DNA from 3 places in the Pristimantibacillus sp. Z349TD_6 genome. Region 1 is predicted to be linked to each of the others. Evidence: riboswitches for the same ligand, from Rfam matches in the RefSeq annotation. Region 1 holds a riboswitch; each other region holds the start of a gene.
The links. Region 1 has a riboswitch for thiamine pyrophosphate ahead of AC0VYE_RS22155 (ABC transporter ATP-binding protein). Riboswitches for the same ligand answer to the same signal wherever they lie in the genome.
Positions count from the first base shown of each region.

Region 2: another riboswitch for thiamine pyrophosphate. It lies ahead of thiC (phosphomethylpyrimidine synthase ThiC); the one in region 1 lies ahead of AC0VYE_RS22155 (ABC transporter ATP-binding protein).
Region 3: another riboswitch for thiamine pyrophosphate. It lies ahead of AC0VYE_RS15220 (ABC transporter substrate-binding protein); the one in region 1 lies ahead of AC0VYE_RS22155 (ABC transporter ATP-binding protein).

Region 1 covers NZ_CM149662.1:5,019,849-5,027,881, reverse strand. Annotated here, with positions in the region: gene AC0VYE_RS22175 (hypothetical protein) at 74-256, shown strand; gene thiD (bifunctional hydroxymethylpyrimidine kinase/phosphomethylpyrimidine kinase) at 326-1,135, opposite strand; gene AC0VYE_RS22165 (ABC transporter substrate-binding protein) at 1,156-2,181, opposite strand; gene AC0VYE_RS22160 (ABC transporter permease) at 2,178-2,954, opposite strand; gene AC0VYE_RS22155 (ABC transporter ATP-binding protein) at 2,935-3,711, opposite strand; TPP riboswitch at 3,799-3,901, opposite strand; gene AC0VYE_RS22150 (SLOG family protein) at 3,989-4,546, shown strand; gene AC0VYE_RS22145 (DUF2087 domain-containing protein) at 4,752-5,357, shown strand; gene AC0VYE_RS22140 (DUF6855 family protein) at 5,706-6,113, shown strand; gene AC0VYE_RS22135 (S66 family peptidase) at 6,291-7,316, shown strand; gene AC0VYE_RS22130 (pentapeptide repeat-containing protein) at 7,435-7,863, shown strand.
Region 2 covers NZ_CM149662.1:5,633,461-5,641,493, forward strand. Annotated here, with positions in the region: gene AC0VYE_RS24595 (ThiF family adenylyltransferase) at 1-414, opposite strand, end outside; gene thiC (phosphomethylpyrimidine synthase ThiC) at 407-2,170, opposite strand; TPP riboswitch at 2,483-2,587, opposite strand; gene AC0VYE_RS24605 (glycosyltransferase family 4 protein) at 2,662-3,819, opposite strand; gene ytvI (sporulation integral membrane protein YtvI) at 3,903-4,934, opposite strand; gene yfkAB (radical SAM/CxCxxxxC motif protein YfkAB) at 4,999-6,138, opposite strand; gene AC0VYE_RS24620 (HD-GYP domain-containing protein) at 6,275-7,393, opposite strand; gene AC0VYE_RS24625 (bifunctional metallophosphatase/5'-nucleotidase) at 7,541-8,033, opposite strand, start outside.
Region 3 covers NZ_CM149662.1:3,551,627-3,559,659, reverse strand. Annotated here, with positions in the region: gene AC0VYE_RS15245 (glucosaminidase domain-containing protein) at 1-482, opposite strand, end outside; gene AC0VYE_RS15240 (TatD family hydrolase) at 690-1,556, opposite strand; gene AC0VYE_RS15235 (ABC transporter ATP-binding protein) at 1,557-2,354, opposite strand; gene AC0VYE_RS15230 (ABC transporter permease) at 2,357-3,130, opposite strand; gene AC0VYE_RS15225 (thiamine-binding protein) at 3,120-3,422, opposite strand; gene AC0VYE_RS15220 (ABC transporter substrate-binding protein) at 3,489-4,529, opposite strand; TPP riboswitch at 4,714-4,826, opposite strand; gene AC0VYE_RS15215 (glycosyltransferase) at 4,965-6,437, opposite strand; gene AC0VYE_RS15210 (GerAB/ArcD/ProY family transporter) at 6,529-7,611, opposite strand; gene AC0VYE_RS15205 (Ger(x)C family spore germination protein) at 7,633-8,033, opposite strand, start outside.

The sequences.
Region 1 (8,033 bases):
GGGGGTGAAAAGGCGGTGAAAGGTGCCACTGAACGGGTTTTCAGACACGTCCTGGAGAATAGGTGGACAAACGATGATTAAAAATGCGATATGTATGTCTGTACTGCTTTGCACCATAGCATCGGCGTTAACGAACTTTGGAGTATCTCCCGTTCGAGCGCTTGCAGCTCCAAGCGCGTCACAAGCTGAATATATTAGTATAGATAATATGATTGAGCCCTTCTTGTTGCAGCCGAAGCAGGATGAAAAGGCATGAAAGCATGACTAATTAGTAAACGCCGCGACCTATATGGAAGCAGCGTTTGCTATTTCTAATAAAATGCAATCAGCTCAAGCGCTGTCTGTCCCTATAAGCAAAATGATTGGTTGGGCCATGCCCGCCCCCAATTCCCAGCTTATCTTCAATAGCGGCTTGAATGAAAGCTTTGGCAGTTCTTATAGCTTCAAGTACAGGTTTGCCTTGAGCAATTTCTGCTGCAATCGCAGCGGAGAAAGTGCATCCTGTGCCGTGAGTATGCTTAGTGTCGATACGTTTGCTTTCCAAATATACAAATTGTTCTCCATCGTAGATGAGATCAACGAGCGGTTCACTGCTTGAACCGTGGCCGCCCTTAATGACAACAAAGCGTGAGCCCATCTGATGCAATATTCGGGCCGCTTCCTCTCGATCACTAAATGTCCGGATCGGGATTCTTGCGATAAGTTCGGCTTCTGGAATGTTAGGAGTCGTTATAAGCGCGAGCGGCAGCAAATACGTAATCAGTGTTTGAATAGCTTCTTGCTGAAGCAGAGGTGAGCCGCCTTTCGCCACCATGACAGGATCAATGATGAGATTATGCCAGTTATATTGCTTTACTTTCATTGCAACGATCTTTATAATTTCTGCGCTGAACAGCATACCTGTCTTAACTGCGGATGGCTCGAGATCCTCGCCGATCGAATCGAGCTGGCAGCTAATAGCCTCAGCATCCAGCGGGTAGATGCCCTGAACGCCAAGCGTATTCTGCGCAGTCACTGCGGTAATAACCGACATGCCATAGGTGCCGAGCTCTTGAAATGTTTTTAGATCAGCTTGAATACCTGCGCCGCCGCCGGAGTCCGAGCCTGCAATCGTAAGTGCTTGATATCTTCTCATCCGTGCATCTCCTTCAAAATTTACAAGTTTGAAAAAGCATCCTCAGCCTTTATTTTGTCTGGCAGCAAGTCGTTATCGACGAGCCAATCCCTTACATTTGACCAAGAAGCAGTCTCCTGATATCCAAATGATTGCTTCCCTGCATCCATGAGAGGCAGAAGAATGTCCAAGCTTTTTGTCTCGATTTCTTGATCGAGAGGGGAGGTCTGGTTCTCATGCTCAACTAAAATCGACAACGATTTTTGTTTATTTTCAGCTACAAATTGTTGACCCTCCGTAATGGCTGCAATGAAGCTTTTGAACAACGCCTGCTTCTCGGCCAGTCCTTGCTCACTTGCTACAAGCACAAGCTCGTAATAATCCGGCACGCCAAAATCAGTTGGGTTTATCGCCGTCATGGGATGCCCTTCCTTGGCAAGCAGCAATTGCTCATGATTAATAAATCCGCCGATGATCGCATCGACCTTGTTGGTTGCTATAGCTGGAATAAAGGAAAAACCAACGTCAATCATTTCGACATTTTGCGGGTCGCCGCCATCATGCTTAATCATAGTGCGCATCATTGCTTCATAGAGAGGGATGGAGGAGAAGCCCACCTTTTTACTAACAAGGTCCTTGGGTGATTTGGCGCTTCCGCCTGCTGGTACCATTAGATGATTAAGCGGATGCCTGACGATTGCTGCAATGGATTTAACAGGAATATCCTCGCCGCGAGCCATCAATACCTGTGGCTGGTAGCTGAGCGCCAAATCAACCTTGCCGGCAGCCACTAGCTTCAACGCGTCATTCGTATCCGCGGGCATTTGAATGTTAACCTCTAAACCATGCTTCGCAAAATAACCGTTTGTTTGAGCCGCATAGAGGAAGGAATGCACCGCATTTGGATACCAGTCGAGCATAATGCTAATAGTCTGAGGATTTTGTTTAGCCGAAGTGTCCTCGGGTTTGTTTTCAGTTGGGACAGCGTTGCTGCTGCACCCGTTAAGCACAAGCAGCAGAGAAGCAAGCATTGGCATTATCCATTTCATTTTTGCGTTGATGATCATGTATTGAACCTCTTTCTCTTTAGTATTGATTTCTCCAAAAGGACAATGGCAGCAAATAATAAGATGCCAATGAGGGATAGCAGGAAAACAGATGCAAACATGGAATCTGCGTTCAAATTGCTGGACATTCGGCGGCTATAGTAGCCTAGGCCTTCACTGCCTCCAAGCCATTCACCGATGGTGGCGCCGACAACGCAATAAACGATCGACAGCTTAAGTCCTGAGAAAAAGGACGGTAGGGCGATGGGGACTTGTATTTTCCGGAAAATACCCCAGCGTGTTGCTCCCATTGTGAGCAGCAGCTCTTCATATTCGCTACCGCTTTTCTTAAGTCCGTCATAGGTGCTCACAACGATAGGGAAAAAAGCAGTCAAAAAAACAACAGCGACCTTGCTCCAAATCGTATAGCCAAACCACATAATGAAAATTGGCGACAGAGCGATAAGCGGGATGGTCTGACTGATGACGACAAACGGGTACAGCGCCTTCTCCAGTATTCGGAAAGTGTGCATGCCTGCTGCGAGCGCAGTCCCAATAACAATCGACAATAGAAAACCGAGGGACACTTCTTTAAGCGTAGCCAGCAGATGTTTGCCAAGCAGCAGATGGCCGTCTTCGATTAATGCCTGAGCTATTGAGCTAGGTGACGGCAGTATGTAGGACGGAACCAGTCCGAGCTGTGCGACCCATTGCCAAATGAACAACAAGCTAACGAGCAGCAGTATGAAAAGACCGTAATGGCTCAGCCACTGGTTAATTAGAGGTTTGCGCATGCAGTCTTCGCTCCAAATCTTGCCGCAGCTTGATGAAGTCGGGTTCATAATTTTGCTCATAGTGTCTTGGTCTCGGCAAAGGAACGACTATTTCCTGCATCCCTTGCGCCTCGTTAGCTGCACTTGGCAATAAATAAATGCGATCGCTCAGCAATATCGCTTCCTCAAGATCATGTGTGATAAAGAGGACAGTTTTTCCAAGGTCGCTCCACAGCTCAAGCAGCCACTTATGCATGCCGCGTTTGGTCATGGCGTCAAGCGCGCCAAACGGTTCGTCCAGCAGCAGCAGCTCTTGTCCGGTTACTAGCGTGCGCAGAAAAGCTGCCCGCTGTCGCATGCCGCCTGACAACTCGTCAGGGTAAGCTTGTTCATAGCCTGCTAGTCCGAAGCGCTCTAGCAGCTCCATGATTTGGATCGTGGTATAATGGGGATTGCTGCATGTCAGCTCAAGTGGAAGCTGACAATTGCCGAGTATTGTTCTCCATGGCAGAAGAAAATCCTTTTGCGGCATATAAGCAATCTTGCCGAGACGATTGGGTGCAGGCTTGCCACGCAGCCTAATTTCGCCTAGGCTAGGCTGAAGCAATCCGGCCATGAGCTTAAAGAGAGTGCTTTTGCCTGAGCCGCTAGCACCGATGATAGAGACAAACTCACCAGAATGGGCTTGAAGCGAAAGATTAGACAGTATAGATGTTTCAGCAAGCTTGTCGTAGGTGTAGCTTACTTGGTGAAGTGAGATTATGGCTGTAATACGCATCCCTCCGTAAACAAATAAAGACCCACCCATTTCCGAGGGGAAATGAGCGGGTCTAACGATCACACAAGGCTTGCGCGCATGAATGAATGCTTTGCTGCTCCACTTCCCTCCGCTGGAATGATCCAGATCAGGTTCCAAGGGTCCGGAGCAGTTGCTCCATCTCAGCCGTTAGGCTCCCCTAGTGAAATAAATAGGTTTATATGCAATTTGTATTTTTTCTACTATAGCATACACTGGATAGATGTAAACCATAATTATCCGAAAAGGCGTTGGACAAATGAAAAATTTACTCGTAACGGGCTACCGAGCGCATGAGCTTAATATTTTTAGCCAGAAGCATGAGGGCATTGTTTATATAAAAAAAGCGCTGACAGGCAAGCTGGTTCCGCTTATAGAAGATGGGCTTGAGTGGGTGATTACCCCGGGTCAATATGGCGTGGATTTGTGGGCGTGCGAGGTCGTTATTGCGCTGAAGGAAATTTATCCTCATTTGAGACTTTCAATTATTTCGGCATACAGCAATCCGGAAGAGAAATGGAAGGATGATAAAAAGGAGTTTTATCAGCAGGTTTTAAAAGGGGTCGATTATTACGCTTCGGTCAGCAACCAGCCCTATAATGGCATTTGGCAGTTTACGGCTAGGGACGAGCTGCTGTTTCGGAAAACGGACGGTATTCTGCTCGTTTATGATGAGGATGCAGGCGAGGGCAGCCCCAAGTTTTTTAAAGAAAAAGCGTTAAAGAAACAGCAGGCTGAGGGCTATGGCTATTTCAGCATAAGCTCGGAGGACATTCAGAGCATTGCGGATGATGACAATTTGTATTCGGAAAATTAACGATGCATCGTAGTTGAGTAAGAGGAGTTTATTTTATGCTGGCAGGCAGAGACCTGTCAGCTTTTTTTTATGCGCCAAGCTGACTATATGTATTTTCGAGATTATTATGTTTGACAAATAATAGGTGGCGTATTATTATCTGATTAGATAAACATCTAATTAGACATAAGTTAAATTTGTTTGATGGAGGAAGAGGTGGCGAACGGTGCAATTAGATAAGGTGGTAGCCTATCATAAGGCATTATCCGATCCGACGAGAATTAAAATGTTGATTATGCTGGCTGAAGGTGAGCTTAATGGGCAGGTGCTGGCAGAGAAATTAGGCGTGACGCCTGCTACGATTACGCATCATGCAACCAAATTAAGAGAGGCCAGCTTAATTAATGAACGCAGAGAGAAAAATACGATTTATTTTTCGCTGAACCATTATTTTATTAAGAGTAACGCTAATGCGGCGGCGGAGCTCATTTACCGTAATGCAGGTACAGAGAAAGGAGTGGACAACATGGAGGATAGCAATAAGAAACTGAAGGATTCAGTCATCCGCAACTTTTTTACTGCTGAGGGTAAGCTTAAGCATATGCCGGCTCAGCATAAGAAAAAGTTGATCGTGCTTCAGCATATGGTTTCTCATTTGACGAGAGGGAAACAGTATACAGAGAAGGAAATTAACGCGTTTATCAAAGGTTATCATGACGACTTCGCGACCATTCGCAGAGAGTTCATTATGCACCAATTAATGTTTAGAGAAAATGATATATACGAATTGAATCCGCAAGAAATATGGGCGAAGTGGGAGATTCTTTCGTAAGCGGAAGTTGTTTTTGATAATAGCGGACATCAGATGCCTTATTTGCTTTATTTCCTTCTATTGGCCGTAGTTGCGGACATAAAGGCCGTTATTTAGCTCGAATCGCTATAATTGACTGCGATTTCTGCCAAATAACGGACTCTATGTCCGTTAGAAGCTAATTTGGCCTTTAAATTTGAAAATAAGGGCTTCTATGTCCGTTAGAAGTAAAACTGAACTCATCGAGCGGCTGCTGTGCTACTGCGTCATAAAGGAAAAGTAATTTTTTTATCGAATGTAGTAACTTCTGAAGGATATCTGAAAGATAAAGTACATAATAAGAGTGGATTACAAAAGGAGCGAATACATATGACGTTTACAGAAGGTACAAAAGAAAACCCATGGAAATTAAAAACACCCCCTCAGACATCTGAATATGAAATGTATAAGGATGAAAAGGACGGTAAACAAATTTTAGTATGCACAGTTGGGAAGACGGTCTTGCATTATGATTTCCGCTGCATCGAAGACTTAAGCGCGATGCTCAAACAACATGGTGACTGGATTGAGCTTGGCAGCGCCGATGAGCAGAAGCCTGCAAAAGAGGGTACCGTTGAAGCATGGGGACGCTCGTCTGAAAACCCGATTGGCGGCTGGTATGGATTGAAAAAAGGGCTGCGCGGCAGATTCGGAATGTATCTTCCACCATTAATGGAGAAGCTGGGACTTGCAGAATTAGAGCATAATCCAAGGAATAATCGGATGAAGTCCATTTAAGAGCAGTGGTGTGAAGACTCGAAATAGGATGAGGAATCTACAATCCTAGTGCGTGTGAGTAATGAGTTCGAGTGAATGGCTGCCGCAATGGCAGCTTTTTTTTATTGTAAGAGTGATTGAGAACTTACAAATATTTGTATATATTTATTTTAAAAGAATGATAAGGAGGGTTATTCCTTGACATCCTCACAATTGAAACCCGATAAACTAAAACCCGGAGATACCATTGGAATTGTTTCACCATCCTCGCCGGTTGCATTTTATTGCCCAAACAGATTGAATCGTGGAATAGCTGCTTTAGAAAATATGGGATTTAAAGTAATTACAGGACAGCATAGCAGGAAGAGGACTGGTCACACGGCTGGCAGCCTAAATAATCGTTTGGATGATTTTCATCATATGATTCGTGACCCTGATGTAAAAGCAATTATCGCTACAATAGGCGGATACAATTCACATCAGCTGCTTGAAGAATTAGATTATTCGCTTATTAGCAGCCATCCGAAAATTATAATGGGGTATAGCGATATCACTGCACTTCTAGCAGGCATACATGCGAAAACAAATCTTATTACATTTATGGGACCCGCTATTATGCCGCAATTCGGAGAATTTGGCGGACTTATTGATTTTACATACCATTCCTTTGTGAGAACCTTAATGAAGGATACACCAATTGGAAAGATTGACTCCAGCGATCATTGGACAGAGGAACATTTAAGCTGGGACATTGACGATTCACGCCCAAGAGCGACCGTCCCTAATACAGGCATGAAGATTTTAAAGCCAGGGCATGCAAGAGGGCCTATACTAGCTGCGAATATGGGTACACTTCTCCTGCTGGCGGGTACACCCTATTTACCAAGCTTCGAGGGCAAAATTTTGTGTCTAGAAGACGACGAGAGTGAGCAGCCAAGTACAATTGATAGATATGTTACACAAATTCGCCAGATGGGTATCTTTGATCAAATTTCCGGTCTGATTATTGGAAGATTCCACTCGAATGTAGGATTTAATGAAGAAGATTCATTGCAAGAGCTGCTGCAGAATGCAACGAGAGGATACGATTTTCCGATCATATATGATGCGGATTTTGGCCACACGGACCCTATGATTGTACTTCCAAATGGTGTTGAGGCTAGTTTGCAAGCCACTGAGGAACGAGGGGTACTTTTTTTGATTGAAGAATCTGCCGTGCAATAATAAAATCTACTATATGTCATTTATTTAAGTACATGATATTGTGAATATTATTTTGGACAGAAATCAGCTGCTGTTTTAAACTAGAATAGAATTCAAACGATAATTTGGAGGGTAAAATATGAAATTAGAAAATGAAAAAGAGATCCTGACAATCGTTAATTCAGATGTTACAGCTTCCAGCTTCAAAAATGTTTGTGCGGAGCAGGTCACGTTTAACTGTTGTAATCTTAGCGGTATGAATATGAATGATGTGAATGTAACGGGATTACATATCTCCGATGCTAATTTGAGTGAGTTTGTTATTGACGGTGCACAGTGGGGCGGAGCCCATTTTCGCAACATTGGATTCGGCAATCCAAATCAGCCTGATGTTGAATTCAACAGAACACCTGTGCAATTAACCAATTGTAATCTACATCAAAGCGTGTTTACGGATTGTAATTTAAAGAACGCTAAGTTGGACAACTGCGATATTTCTGGTTTAACTATAAACGGAATTGATATCGAAGGTTTAATTAAACAGTTTAAAGCTATGGAGCAGAAATAAGAATAAATCAACTTTATCCAGCGAGGCACGATCACCTAAAGCCGTAAAAAGTTCGCCAACAAGGCAGCCTTTTGCGGTTTTTTTAGAATCAATGGTACGAGTTTTGCAAACGGACATAGGATACGTTATGGATGTGAAATGAAGTAAAATTATGACTTTTGAAGCTGAAT
Region 2 (8,033 bases), 610 kb from region 1:
CCTTGTCGCTGCATTATCCATCCCATCAAGGACGAGATCGACTCCTCCGGCGAGAAATCCGATGTTCTGTGCATTCACATCCGCTACTGTCGCCATAATGTTTACACTGCTGTTAATTTGGCGAAGCCGATTGGCAGCGGCCACTGCTTTGGGCATCACAGCCAGCGCGTCCGCCTCGTCAAAAAGCATTTGGCGCTGCAAGTTGCTCGGCTCAACAAAATCCCTGTCTACCAGCCTAACTTCCCCGACACCGGCTCTTACCATATGCTGCGCAAGCGAAGCGCCTAATGCGCCTACACCGACGATAAGCACCGAGGCATCGGCCAGCTTCCGCTGGCCTGCCTCTCCAATGAAAGCAAATCTCGTTTGCCTCGAATAACGATCGGCAAAAGCATCAAGAACAGAATCAACCATAAATCTTGCTCCCTGCCGCCTTGAATGCATCTGATTTTTCCTTCATTCCCGCTTCAATGGCTTCCGTTGTTTCCATATCGTTTTGCGCGGCATACTCTCTTATATCTTGGGTGATTCGCATGCTGCAAAACTTCGGCCCGCACATGGAGCAGAAATGAGCAGATTTCGCTGCATCAGCAGGAAGCGTCTCATCGTGATAAGCCATCGCACGCTCTGGATCAAGCGACAGGTGGAATTGATCCCGCCAACGAAACTCGAATCGAGCTTTGGACAATGCATCATCACGCAGCTTCGCTCCCCGGTGCCCTTTCGCCAAGTCAGCTGCATGAGCTGCGATTTTGTACGTAATAACGCCTTCCTTCACATCCTCCTTATTCGGGAGGCCAAGGTGCTCCTTCGGTGTTACATAACAAAGCATCGCCGTGCCGAACCATCCAATCATCGCAGCTCCAATTGCTGAAGTAATATGATCATAGCCTGGCGCGATATCGGTCGTTAGCGGTCCTAATGTATAGAAAGGCGCTTCATCGCATACTTCCAGCTGACGATCCATATTTTCTTTAATCAAATGCATAGGCACATGACCAGGGCCTTCAATCATGACTTGAACATCATGTTTCCATGCAATCTTCGTTAGCTCACCAAGTGTATCCAGCTCAGCAAACTGAGCAGCGTCATTGGCATCTGCAATAGAACCGGGTCTCAGGCCGTCACCGAGCGAGAATGATACGTCGTATTCTTTCATAATTTCACAAATGTCTTCAAAATGCGTATATAGGAAATTTTCCTTATGATGTGCCAGGCACCAAGCTGCCATAATTGATCCGCCTCGCGAGACAATACCCGTAACGCGCTTTGCCGTGAGTGGTATGTAGCGCAGCAGCACACCTGCATGAATCGTAAAATAGTCGACGCCCTGCTCGGCTTGTTCAATAAGCGTATCGCGGAATACTTCCCAGCAAAGGTCTTCTGCTTTGCCGTTCACTTTCTCCAGCGCCTGATAAATGGGCACTGTGCCAACTGGAACTGGAGAATTCCGCACGATCCACTCCCGCGTCGTATGGATGTTTTTCCCCGTGGACAAATCCATAATCGTATCGGCTCCCCAGCGAGTCGCCCAAGTCATCTTCTCCACTTCCTCTTCAATCGAAGAAGCTACAGCAGAGTTGCCGATATTAGCATTGATTTTAACGTGGAACTGCCGCCCAATAATCATCGGCTCACTTTCAGGATGGTTGATGTTCGTCGGAATAATGGCACGGCCGGCCGCGATCTCGCTGCGTACAAATTCTGCACTCATCCCTTCACGAATAGCGATGTATTCCATCTCAGAAGTAATGATCCCTTTGCGAGCGTAATGAAGCTGCGTAACATTTTGCCCTGTTTTGGCACGAAGCGGTTTCCTCGTTAAACCCGGGAATCGTTCCGCGCCTCGCTGCTCTGCTTTTTCAGCCGAAATAAATCCGTTATCCTCCGGTTTGATTTCTCTGCCCTCATAGGGCTCTACATCACTACGCTCCAAGATCCATTCGCTGCGAATACCGGGCAAACCGCGCCGAACATCTGCCTCATACGTTTCATCGGTATAAGGACCGCTTGCATCATAAACTCTTACAGGTTCATTCGGCAGCTCTTCACCATTTCTGCCAGTACTAGCTTCAAGTGCAATTTCTCTCATCGGAACACGGATGTTTCCCTTTGAGCCCTCGACGTACACCTTGCGGCTGCCCGGAAGCGGAGTAGAAAAAATAGACATAACAAAAACCTCCTAATGGAATAATAGAATTCCTCCTGGAGGCATACGCAAGCATATGAGAAAGTTTAAAACACCGCTGCTATACAAGTAGCTAGGCTGCTACAAGAGCTGCAATCGCTGGAGCGTGCATGGCGGCCACAAAGCTTTATCGATTCACTGGCGCCAAACAAAAAAACCGCTCCAGCAAAGGAGCGGTCGAAGAGTGTCGTCATGCGAGTGTTATCTTGCAAGGGTTTCCCCTAAGCAGATAAAGTCATGCCGCATAAGCTGAGGCTTCAGCAGATACCAGCAGAGCTTTCACGCGCAAAGCATAAACGCACAATCCCACTTTCCTACGCTGGCATAACCCAGATCAGGTTCAAAGGGACCAAAGCGATTCGCTTTATCTCAGCCATTGCGGCGCCCCTAGTGGATTTCCTTGTTTGACTATACCGTTTAGTAAAGAAGGGTGTCAACCCTCTATTTTCCTATCCGCGGAAAAATACAGCCTGCTACAGTCCGCTTTCCTTCAGCAGCCTTACCCAACGATCAGCGGTGTGACGCCATGTGAATGTCTGCTCCACACGCTCGCGGCTGCGGCGCCCCAGCTTCTGCCTGAGCTGTTTATCGCGAAGCAGCAGATGCAGCTTTTCTCGCAACTCTCGCTCGATATGAAGCTGATTGACCAAATAGCCCGTTTCGCCATTACGGATAATTTCTTTCATTCCGCCTGCACGTGTTGCGACTACCGGAACGCCGCAGGACATCGCCTCAACATTAACGAGCCCAAATGCCTCCCTCTGTCCAGATGGAACGACCGCTACATCAGCAACGAGCATCCAGCTGGGCACTTCCGAATGCGGCACGTAGGGCACAAAACGAACATGACCCGGACATTTGCGTCCAAGCTGTTCAAGTTTACGCGCATAAGCCGTTTTGCGATGCGAGCCATAAAATGGGCTCCCTACGATGATAACGACGAGCTCCGGGTGGCTTTTGGCAAGCTGCGGCACGATATTGAGAAGATGATGAACGCCCTTAAGCGGAATAAGCCTCCCTATAAAAAGCACCACTTTTTTACCATTCAATCCTCTCTTTTGCCTTAAACTCTCCCGTTTAGCGGCTCCTTCGGAGGAATATTGTGAAGGGAACCTGGCCGTATCTACCCCAGGATAAATGACTCGCAGCTTCGAAGCGACCTCTGGCGCTTTCGACACTACAATTCGCCTTAGAAACTCGCTATTAACGATGATTCTATCTGCTGCCTGCAAGCACTTATGCAAGTTTGCAGAAGAAATATAGGAGGGTGAAATGAAGGTGGAGGAATGCAAATAAAGCCAGACTCGTTTGCCTGGATTCAAACGCTTCATCGTTAGCACAAATTGGGGACGATTCTCAACGTCGATGACATGAGGAGAAAAACGGTGAACCGCATGTCCTACCTCTTGAATATATCTCAGCTTATTGCCCGCTGCAAACCGTTCACAAACAACACCGTTAAATTGTCCTTGACGAGGCAATCGCTTGCTCAGTCTTCCAAATATACGAGGTTCCGCGTAAGGCTTAAGCAGCGGGGCAAATTTCTCTACCACTCGCTCAACCGAGCTGCTTCCTGATGATGGAATCGGGAAGGAGCCTGGAGTTACAATTGCTACTTTTATAGGTGCCATCTATTCGTATGCCTCCTGCATGATCTGCTTTTTTTGCAGTATCATACGTATCTAGCAGCGGCTTTGGCACGGCTTTTCCAAGGCTATAGCTTGAATTTCATTTGGAATAGTCCAGCTCTTCGAGCTGCCATATAGATGATCACGACAAGCGGTCCGATGAATACACCGATAACACCGACGAGCTTGAAGCCGACATAAAGACTTACAAGCGCTGACAATGAGCCGATCCCTACAGAATCACCGAGAATTTTAGGCTCAACGATGCGGCGGAATACGGTAATCACTAGAAATAGAATAATTAGCCCTACCCCAACAAAAACATTGCCCGTCAGCAGCAAATAGCTTCCCCATGGCACAAGTACAGAACCTGTTCCAAGAATCGGCATAATATCAACAATGATAATAAGCAGCGCGATAGCAAGCGGATATTTGACATTAAGGATGAGCAAACCGATCAACGAAATGATGTAGGTGAGTGCACTCAAAATAAACTGCGAACGCAGGAAACCAAAAATCGACTTCTTGAGATTGTTCAGCACATCATTGACCTGGGGCTGCGATTTTTCTTCAAATAACGAAAGCACCGTTGCCTTCATCGTATTTAGACTGAAGCTCATCATGTATACCGCTACCAAGAAGACGATAAAGAAGATGAACATGCCCGGGATGCTTGAGGCGAATGCGATAACGGTGTTCGATAACGTACCCACCATTTTCGTTAATGTACTCGTTAGCTCCATTAGCCACTTCTCTAACGTTTCAATGGCGTCAGGAGGGAAGTTTTGATATAACGATTGTGCCTGAAACATGAGATCGTCTACCATCCCATTGGCGTTCTCGAAGTATTGGGGCACTTTTTTGAAAAAGGCTATTAATTCGGCTACCACTTTCACACCAAGCAGCGCGATTAGTCCGATGAGAATAACCGTAAATAGGCTGCTTGATATTGTAGCTGCCACCAGCCGATTCATTCGGAATTTTTTCATAAACAGCTGATTAAGCGGCTCAAGAAAAATAGCTACAACAAGCGCAAGCAAGAAAGGAGCACCTACCGTAAAAAACAGATAGAGCAACAATAACCCTAAAGCGATAAATACGATTGTCTTAATAGACACAGCATCTCCTCCTCTCTATTCTTTTATATGCACTTTACGCCACTCTTAAACCAGCTCTTTCATACTAATCCAGCACTGCGCTGCGCTCATGGAAATTAACATCTTTATAATACATATCCTTAACAAGGAGGTTAGGTCCGCAGCATGAAGCGACCGGGCAGTGACAATTCACACTTTGCGCAAGGGAATGGTCCAGCCATTTATCAAACAAATCCTCCAATTTGGACGAACCGATGTTGCCAAAAGCGGGCACGTCAGAAAAGTCGGTTACAAATACATCACCTGTAAACAAGTTTACGTTCAGCCGATTGCGGCCGTCAGGATCGTTGCGTACCGTCACATTTGGCTCATTCGCTAATCTTCGCAGCAGCTCACGTTCTGATTTGCTGTCGCTGCATGGATAAAAGGGAAGTGTGCCAAACAGCATCCAAACGGATTGGTCGCGCGCTTTCAGCAAACGTTCAATAGCTTCCAGCATTTGCTCGCGTGAGAGAACCGGTAAATCCTTCGCAAAAGAGCTAGGATACATCGGATGCACCTCATGCCTCTGACATCCCATATCAACGATCAGCTGATGAATCTCATCAATTTTGTTATACGTTTTGTAATTGATCATAGACTCCGCAGAAACGAGTACACCTGTCTCGCTAAGGCGACGCGTGTTTTCGATCATTCGTTCATAAAGCTTGGTCGCAGCTTCGAGCGATACATGGTGATTGGCTTTCGCAAATCCAATTTGGTGAAAATCTTCCGGAGACGTGTAGTTAAACGAAATGTGCATGACATCTAGATAAGGAGCTAGCTGCTCATAACGGCTGTAAGGCAGCGTCACGTTCGAATTGATTTGGGAGCGAATGCCGCGGCTGCGGGCGTATTGAAGCAACGGCACCATATAATCACGAACCGTTCGGTCGGAGAAGGATGGCTCCCCGCCTGTAATGCTTATCGTTTCGAGATGCTCCACTTCATCCAGTCGGTCCAGCATCTGCTTAAGCGGCAGCTTGGCGGGTTCTGTCATTACTAGTGTATCTCCAACCGCGCAATGCTCGCATCGCATATTGCATAGGTTGGAAACAGTCATTTCGACGCTTGTTAAACGATGTCTTCCATATTGCTGCAACGAACGAATGGGATCCCACGGATCATTCGTTGGCGAAAGTGTGGATAACGGTGTTCTTGATTGTTGAAATTGTATTGTGTTCATTTTTTCTTCAGCACCTGACTTATTTTCTGGAATGAATCATTCTTTAGTTATTGTAATGCGCGACTGCAAAGGAAGCAAATAAAACGGCAAAAAAAGAAGCAAAAAGGAGCCTAGGCGGCTCCCAATCTGTCTTTCGTTAAATGCCTGAGGCAAACTGTACTTCGCTCGCGTCATCGTTCACGCTGACGATCATCATCGTGAGCTGCTTCGACAAATCGATCTCGTAAGGCGATTTCAGTTCCTCGCCCGCTTCATTATATAGAATGCGAATAATAGGTCGATGCGGGTAAGAATGATTAAGATCTGCTACGATACCCGACTCTCCTGTTTGCAGCTTTACTGTTATTCCTATTGGGTAAATAGCAACCTTATCACGGAAAAGCTGCAGCATACGCTGCTCGTATAACGTTCCCGTACCGGCATACAGCCGCTCAATCGCGTGATGCGGAAGCATTGGAGCACTATAGACGCGATTTGTTGTCATAGCGTCGTACGAATCGACCAACCCGATCCACTTCGCATAATCATGAATTTCGTTGCCTTTGATTCCGCGCGGATACCCGCTTCCGTCAATTCGCTCATGATGCTGGAAAGCACAGTGGGCAACAAGCAGCGGCAGGTTAGGCTCATCCTTGAGCAGCTCGTAACCGATTCTCGCATGCTGCTTCATCGCTTCGAATTCTTCTTTGGAGAGGGAGCCTGGTTTTCTTAACACATCGATCGCAATCTGCGTCTTGCCGATATCGTGAAGAAGAGCACCCATGCCAAGCGTCGTAAGCTCATCCTTGGAATAGCCGTTCGACATACCGAGCAGGGTCGTATAAACGCAGACGTTTAAGGAATGCTGGAACAAATAATGATCAACGGAGCTCATGTCCATTAACATGATCATGGCATCCTTATGACCGGAGAGGTCATCGATAATCATATTCATCATATTTTTAAATGGCTGTGCAATATAGGGGTAGGTTACACCTTTTTTGCGTTTAGGACGATCCATCATCTCGCGGAAATTCGTTCGAATTTCCTTCAGCGCGATTTGCATCGTTTCCTCTCTAATTAAAGAAGGCAGCACAATATCATCCGTCTTCGGATCTGTTATATAAACATATTGAATTCCGCATTGATCCAAGCGGGATATAAGTCTCTCTGTCAGTTCCATATTTTCGCCAAGAAGAACGATACCCTCTTGAGAAAATATTTTTTTGGCCAGCTTCATACCCGGCCTGCATTTCGCTATTGGCAACAACCGCATTTTCTCGATCCTTCCCCATTAAAAGTCGGCTAACTATTACATCGGAAAAAATCGTTCGTAATGTTAATGTACGGGATATACGGGAAAATCGCAACCATTTTATACTATTTTTTCGACATGAATTGTCGATATTTTTCATATTCTTTGTCAAATCGAGGCATTTTCCCATCTAAGCTGACAACATTCCGCCAATTCAGACGAATTTTGCAGCTGCGCTTCGATCACGTCTCGAATGAATTCAGGCAAATAATAGTTCACTTGCACCGCGTTAGCGAGCGACTCGTAACCCGCCTTGAAACTGAACATATCGATCGTTCCCAGCTTATACAGTCGTTCATCATCCAGCGTTTCTCCATTGACCGTTACCTGAATGAGTTTATCCATCGGCATTCTGTTCGAATCATAGGTAACGGACAAACCATCTATGGCAAGCGTTCCAAGCACTTCACCGCGAAAGCCGTATCCCTTGATCGGCTTATGGATAAATTCGGGCAGCAGCGCTTGCTCCAGCGCTGTCCTTATATCCGTGCCTGCGATGAGCATGAGGCACGGATTAATCGGCGACGGACAGAGGGCGTGCAATTCGCCCGCTGTCACGTCCCCTTGCGCGAGGCCGCCGAGCAGCTGTCCAGCGTTGACG
Region 3 (8,033 bases), 1.5 Mb from region 1:
AGCGGCGTGCTTCCTAAAACATCATATTTTTTCAAACCATACTGCGTAATAATGGCTTTTAATTTGGCTGGATAAGCCGGATCTGTCGCATAGCCGCATGCGTACAGCATGTCAGCTTGCTGTTCTGGCGTCACTGCCTTGCGAACTCGCTCATAACGCGAAGTAGCCAGCAGTAAATCTAGATCCTTATAAAAATGATAGACGCTCTCATAGGCTCGGAAGGCAGCGCGCGTACTCTCGCTTCGGCCATCGACGACCTCCCATGTTCCTTTTACGACTGCTTCTCCGTGCCAATATGCATTCGTCTGTCCACTGCCCACCTTGATACCGCCTAAGTTGTACCACGGGTGAATAACACCGCCGGTTTCGAGTACATTTTGCGCTAAACGTACGGAAGGAAACATCGTTGATCCTTCTCGCCTTATTCTTATAACCGTCGGAGCTAATTGTTCAATAAATTGTTGTTTCGTCAGCTGTGCCATCGTCTGTCTCCTTTCTGCTGTCCACTTTGGCTTGCCATCTATTACCCTGTCCTTATCTTTGTATGCTGTGAAAGCGCAAGTGGCAATGGACAAAGTGGTATGAAAGGCTGTCTCTACCTATATGTTTTTTTGTATTTTAAATATAAAAGGGCCGCATCCTCAGATTATTCATTCTGATGGAGCGGCCTTTTCTGTATGAATGGAATACTATAGGAGTCCATAAAAGCGGCGCGTATTGGCTAGCATTATTTCCGCAACCTGCACAGCTGGCAGCTGCTTTATTTTCGCAATATGCTTTGCAGCATCTGCAGCCATTGCAGGCCGCGTCTGCTGACCCGCATAGATTTCCTCAAACGGCCATGGCCCATCCGTCTCTACCATCAGCAGCTCAATGGGATACTCCCTTACAAGCTGCTGTATTTCTGCCTCGTAAGCGACGTCTGGCGTTATTGACACCATGTAGCCGCTTGCCGCCATGCGGCGGATAACCTCAGCATCGCCCTTGAACCAATGAAAATGCGCTCTGCGAACGCCATGCCGCTCCAATATGTCGCAAGCTTTACCGGCATCCTCATATACTGCGTGCAGTACAATTGGACGATCCAGTTCGGCGGCCAGCGCAGCAAAACGATCCAGCAGCTGCAGGTATGGATTCTCATCAAAAACGATATTTCCCCCAGCTTGCTGCGCTTCTGTTCGCGTATAATACGGCAGCCCTACTTCGCCAATTGCAAACCGTTCCCCTGCTTCATGACGCAAACGAATCCAATCGAACAGCTCATCAAGCTCCTTATCGGCAGGTATGGGCTGCTCTGGGTGGAAACCATAAGCAGGGTGCACACGTCCTGCGTAACGCAGGGCAATGTCACGGTTCACAATAGACGATTCCAAATGCATAGATACGGCAATCACAGCTGCTACACCTTCTGCGAACACACGCTCTAGAAGCTCATCACGCTGCTCTGCTTCATACAAATCAATATGAATATGTGCGTCTATGCATGTGCCTTCCTGCTGAGAAGATTCCGAGTACAATTGCCCTTCGCGCGGATCATTGCTTGTTTGTATCGCCATCTATACGTTTCCTTCCTTCGCACCCGTCTTAAGCAGATCATAAATGCGCTGCTTCATCGCATAAAACCGTGGGTCTGTCCATAATGACTCATGACGCGGACGCTCGAATGGCACTTGAAATTCCTCCAGCACCACTGCCGGCGATGGAGACAGCACAATAATCCGATCCGATAGAAACAAAGCCTCTTCAATACTATGAGTAACGAGCAGCACCGATCTTCGGTTCAGCTCCCAGATCGACATAAGCCACTGCTGCATTTGCTGCCGCGTCAAAGCGTCCAATGCGCCAAACGGTTCATCTAGCAGCATGAGATTCTGAGGAGCAAGCAGTGCCCGGAGAAAAGAAACCCGCTGCTGCATCCCTCCAGACAGCACATGCGGATAAGAATCCGCATATTCCTGCAGCCCGATTCGCTCGAGCCATTCCTTTGTCCTTGCCTTCGCGAGTTTTTTATCAATGCCAGAGATCGTAAGCGACAACTCTATATTGCCGGCAACGGTTTGCCATGGAAGCAGCGACGATTGCTGCGGCATATAGGAAATATGTCCGCATTCACCCGTCGTTTGCTTGCCATCGATCCAAATTTCGCCTTCCGTAGGACGTTCCAGACCGCCGATAATTTGAAACAAGGTTGTTTTACCGCTGCCGGACGGCCCTACAATCGATACGAACTCCCCATCTGCTATTGAGATGGATAACCCGCCAAGCACCTCTTTGCTCATCTGTCCTTTACCAAACTTCATTCGAATATTTTGCGTTTGAAGCGTCACTGATTGATGCTCATCACGTTTGACCACTGTCAGCTCACCTCTTTCTCAGGGCGCCAACGTATGACAAGACGCTCCGCTAACGTTACTAAACCAAATAAAGTCAAGCTCAGCGCAACGATGATGGCAACTGCCGCAAATACACGATCTGGCATAAAACCTTTGGACGAAATAAGCATAAATGAGCCAAGACCCTTGTTTGTACCAAGCCATTCGGCAACAACCGCACTTAACACGCTATATGAAGCCGCAATCTTCAAGCCGGAAAACAAATGAACAATCGCATGAGGAAGCTCTAGTTTCCAAAACAGCTGCCATTTGCGAATACCGATCATTTGCAAATAGTTGCGAAGCTGTGCATCGGTATTCATAAGCCCGCTCAGCATGGCAACCGTGATGGGGAAAAAACATACCATGATGACCAGCAGCGCCTTTGGCAGCATGCCATAGCCTAGCAGCATCGTCAAAATTGGAGCAATCGCTATGATGGGTACGTTTTGCGATAGCACGAGCAGTGGATATACCGCCGATCGAACGCCGGGAATTAAATGCAGCAAAGCGGCGAGCAATAAGCCCACCGCCGATCCTCCTAAAAAGCCGATAAGTGTCAGCTGCACTGTTGCTCCCGTATGCATCATCAACCTCGGCCAAATAGCGATAGCTCCCTTCACGATTGATATCGGAGAAGGAATGAGCCATTGTTGAAATAATCCAAGCGATGCAGCTGCCTGCCAACAGGCAATCAGCACGATCAGCAGCGCTGCCGGTTTCCATATTTTCGACCAAATCGATTTCTTATTGCCCATCTGGATATTTCTCCAGCAGCCTGCCCATGGAAGCGCCGTTTGCCGGATTATAGTAAATTTTAATTTGTGAAATAACGGACGGGCAGCCCATCTCCGCCATCGCCTCGCTCATCGACTGCACGACGCTGAGCAGATGGCTCAGCTCACCCTCCATCGTCGTTTCAAGCGGTGCTACTCGGTAAGGAACACCTGCCGCTTTAATAATATCAATGGCACGATCTACGTAGGGAATAACGCTCTCGCCGCCTGGCGTTGTTGGTAAAATTTGAATGCTTACTAATGCATTAGCCATCGGATTTCCTTCTCTCTTTGTTGTATGTGAGAGCGGGCTTTCCCGCCCTCCGTATGTTCGAATTGCTTATTGTGGTAAAAACTCGTTCGTAAATGCCTTCTCTGCTTCAAGCTCCTTCTCCAGCAGCTTGTGCTCAAACATCCATGCCGCATAGTTTTCCCATACGCTCAACTTCTGTTCGCCCCAGCGCGGCGCGTCATCTTGATATTTGGAGCTTAACCATTTTTGGCTGGCGCGCACAAGCTCAGCGTTCAAATCCGGCTCAGCTTTTATTAAAATTTCTGCTGCATCCTCCGCATTGCTGATCGCGTATTGATAGCCTTTGGATACGGCAGCAGTAAACGCTTTGACGGTTTCCGGCTTATTCTTAATCAAATCTTCGTTCGTCACGATTACCGGCGTATAATAATCCAGTTTGTCGCTGTAGTCTGTTAAATAAACCATATTGATCTTCTCGCCGCGCAGCTCTGCTTCCACGCCAGTCCATGCGTAGTAAATCCATGCAAAATCAATATCCCGTTTCACTGCCGTAAAGAAGTCGCCGTCGCCGATGCTTATCATATTTACTTTGCTCACATCTGCGCCCTTCTCCTGCATAAGCGATTGAATGACCGCCTCTTCAACAGGAGCGCCCCAGCCGCCATACGTTTTCCCTTCAAATTTCTCAGGTGAATCGATTCCCTTTGCTAGCGGAGAAGCAAAACCTGAGGTGTTGTGCTGAATGACAGCGGCGATCGATACGAGCGGCACGCCGGCAATTCTCGCCATCGTGACTGACTCCTGATAGCTTACGCCAAACTGCACATTGCCCGAAGCGACCATTTGATCGGCACCGCTTTGTCCTGGTTGAATAATTTCAACATCCAGGCCTTGCTCCTTAAAAAAACCTTTATCTCTAGCTACATAAAGTCCGGTATGATTCGTATTTGGTGTCCAGTCGAGTACAACCTGTACCTTCTCTAGCGGCTTGTCCGCTGTTCCCTCTTGCTCTTTCGGCTGTTCGCCCTTGTTCCCAGCGCCACCGCCGCAGCCTGCCAGCGTCAATACGAACACTAGCATCGCGGCCACGATTTTCCACGACAAATGCCCTGTTTTTTTCTGATTCATGATGTTGTTCCCCTCTCCATGCTTCGATTCTTATAGGTGACGACTCCTCGTAGTATCCGGTTCCATGGCTGCATCATTCTAATCGCAACAAAAAAAAGCGTCCCCCTAATCCGGAGGACGCCATATCATTGGCTGTGCAGCTGTTTATACAGCAAATGCTTGATCAATTTGATCTCGCCTGCTTGCTAAACAGAGCTTCTGTCCCTACGCTGGCATTATCCAGATCAGGTTTAACGGGTCGGAATTGTATAGAAAATCCCCTCTCAGCCGGCCTAACCAGCTCCCCGGAACATATTCGGTTTCGTCAATACCATTCATTGTATAGCAAAACCCGCATTTAATGCTAGTTTTTTTTGAAAATGATTATCATCAAGCCACGATACTAATCCTCTTACTACATACGGCAGCCAGAACATGCAGCTCCTGCACCATCTGTTATTGTCCTAGATCCACATGCTCATCCCGCCATTCAACCTTTGCTTCTTCAGCAGCCTGCGAACTTTCAAAGTCTGCCTTTTCTTTGGTCTCTGCTGCAGGAGCAAGGCGTCCATATACGAGCAAATAAGCGGCTGTCAGCTCTTTTGACATCTCTTCAGACGTTAGCTGCTCTAGCAGATGGATGTATTCAAGCTGCTCCTGCGCTTTATTATCCGCACGTGTAATCTTCACATAGATAAAACCGGCCTGCAGATAAAGCTGGCTAACTTGTTCTGCGGAGTACTGTGATGCCGCTTGATGCTGTGCTTGTGCATTAGCTGGATTTAAATATTGCCGAATATTGTCGAAATAATAGCGATTGGCAAAGCACCCGACTAGCCAGCCCCCAGGCTTTAGAAGACGAACTAGACTTTTCATGGCTTGCGGTGTCCCGTAAGCATGAGCATCTCCGATTACGATGCCGTCAAGACCTTCAGCAGGCAGCCTCCAATCCTTCGGATCATTCGAGCGGAATACGGTAATTCCCGAAGCTTCTGCTACTCTAGCAGCCAGCTCGTTACGCTCAACTCCGTACCATATTGCGGATGGGAATTGCTTTTTCATATGCAAAATCGTAGCTCCGCACCCGCAGCCTATTTCCATAATCGAGCAATTCTCGCGCCTGTACTCATGCGATTCCCGCTCAATTACGGTGCTGAAATCCATTCGTATATACGTTGCATCACCAGGGTCAAAGCCCCATTTGGACATAAAAACTATAGCATTTTTTCTGAAGTTTTGTACATATTGTTCTGGCTCCGAGCTAAAGGAGATGCTCCCGTAATGATGTATAAACGTATCGCCGCACAGCATTAGCTTATATCCCGCCAGCCGGAGCCGCAGGCTATAATCATCATCTTCAAAGTTGCCGATTCCGAAAATCTCGTCGAGCGATCCCGTTTTCTCCCATGCCTCTCTCCGCAGCAGAAGGCAGTAGCCGACCAGCTTCACGCGCTCCTCCCATTTTGTTCTGTCAGGGTTGGCATGCAGTGCAGAAGCAAATAGCTCCATTTCATCTATCGTCGTATAGTCGACCGGGATCGTCGTCCAGTAGGAAGCCGAATTCGTAACGGGGCTGACTGCCCCAATTCGTTCATCACTAAATAAGCAGCGCTTGAGACCGTCAAGCCAGCTTGGCGTTACGATTGTATCGTTATTTAGCAGCAGCAGAAGATCGCCCGAGGCCGCGGCCAATCCTTGGTTGCAGCCCTTAGGAAAACCAGCATTGCAGCCATTGTCGATTACGATGATATCGCTCTCGGTTTTAGCCCATTTTACCGTATCATCCGTCGAACCATTATCTACAATAATCAGCTCATAGCTGCCTCTCTGCGTATGTCTCCGAATACTTTCCACACATTGTTTCGTGTATTCAAGCTTATTGTAGGTAACGAGAATAATGCTTGTCATGCAGCTATTGGCATCGCTCACGCGTATCCTCCTCAAGCAAGCATAAACGGCTCACTTACCCATAAAATATGTCAGCCTATCCGCTTGGGTGAGCACTGCGCACAACTTTCAATCATGCAGCCTTTTTGTATTTCTTGCGTATTCCAACGGCTAGCATAAGCAGCGGCAGCACAATTTGGAACAACGGCGCAATCTTCAGCGTAACATCGAGTCCAATCCAAATATGGGAAGTATTATTGGCTTCAATAAACGATGCCCCATAAATAATGAGACCAATAGGCAGCACACAATATCGGTAGGCAATACCAGTGATCATATTGAACATGAATACCGATGCCATGTATAGCGCAGTCATTTTGACATATAGACCGATGAACAGAAGCAAGGTTACAAGCACATCAAGCCTCTCCAATATATTAGCAAGCCTAATTAACTGTACAACCTCAAGCAGCGGCAGTGCTGTAAGCGAGGACAGCTCTGGCCCTAATACGCATAGCGTAATGATATTCATTAGGATTAGAAATAAGGACACGCCAATATAAGCCTTGTAAGTGACTGGCCCAATTCCTTTCTTCTCGCTCACGTGCTTCCAAAAAACGAAAAAAATAACCATTTGTCCAAATGGAAAAGATAATAAATCTGGAAAGGCCGCCTTCACGACAGGCCCAATCCCGTGTTCAAAAACGGGAAGCAAATGTGCTATTTTGGGCAACCTGGCAACAAACAGGAGTAAAATAATAAAAGCATAGCTGAGCGCTGCAATCGGAAATAGAAGCTGCACGACACGGACAAATACTTCCACTCCCTTGCTGACGGTATACGCTGCAGCGCTGATAATCAGCAGCATAACAATCCATTTCGGCGTAAAGGTGAGCAGCGCCGTCATCGTAAGCTCTCCGACGTCCCGTACGTTGCGCATCGATTCATAAGCAAACCATAACGCGTGAAGTATGCCTACAAAGCCGCCGATCCATTTTCCGAAGTGTATAACATATAGCTCAGCAAGCTCCGAATTTGGGGAGCGCTTCTGCACCTGAACGTACATAACGATAAGCAGCAGACCAGCAATCGCAGCAAGCGTCATCGCCAGCCAAGCATCCTGCTTCGCCTGTATGCCGAGCTCGAACAAAGGGGTGCTGCCTATCAAAAAAACGATGATCAAAATCGAAAGCTGGTTTTTGCCAATCTGCTGCATAGGGTCTCCTTTCTGCTTATGTTATTGATGGTCCTTTTCCTGCGCCTTCTTAAATCCACTTCCGCTAAGGCCAGTTGAATTCAAATTCACCTTAACTTTCATCTTTACTTCGATGTTCGAAAACTGCTCCGACCAGCTGCCCGACGTTTTTAACCATTGCTTTGGATATTTATTGTGAATGATCGTTCCGAAGCCGATTACATCGGCTTTATGCTTGCTGACAGCGTTCCATCCTTTTTGCATAATAGCGGCAATCTCGCCCTCAATCCGTTTTTGTATTTTCTCTATTTCTTTCGGATTCATGAGATCACCCTCGCAATTGTACTCCATCAGCGTTCCAGTCGCCTTTACGCTCAAATCCATCAGCCAATTGCCTTTTGAAGATTTAGGAGTCTGCGTTGTATCCGAATGCGTAATGCGAA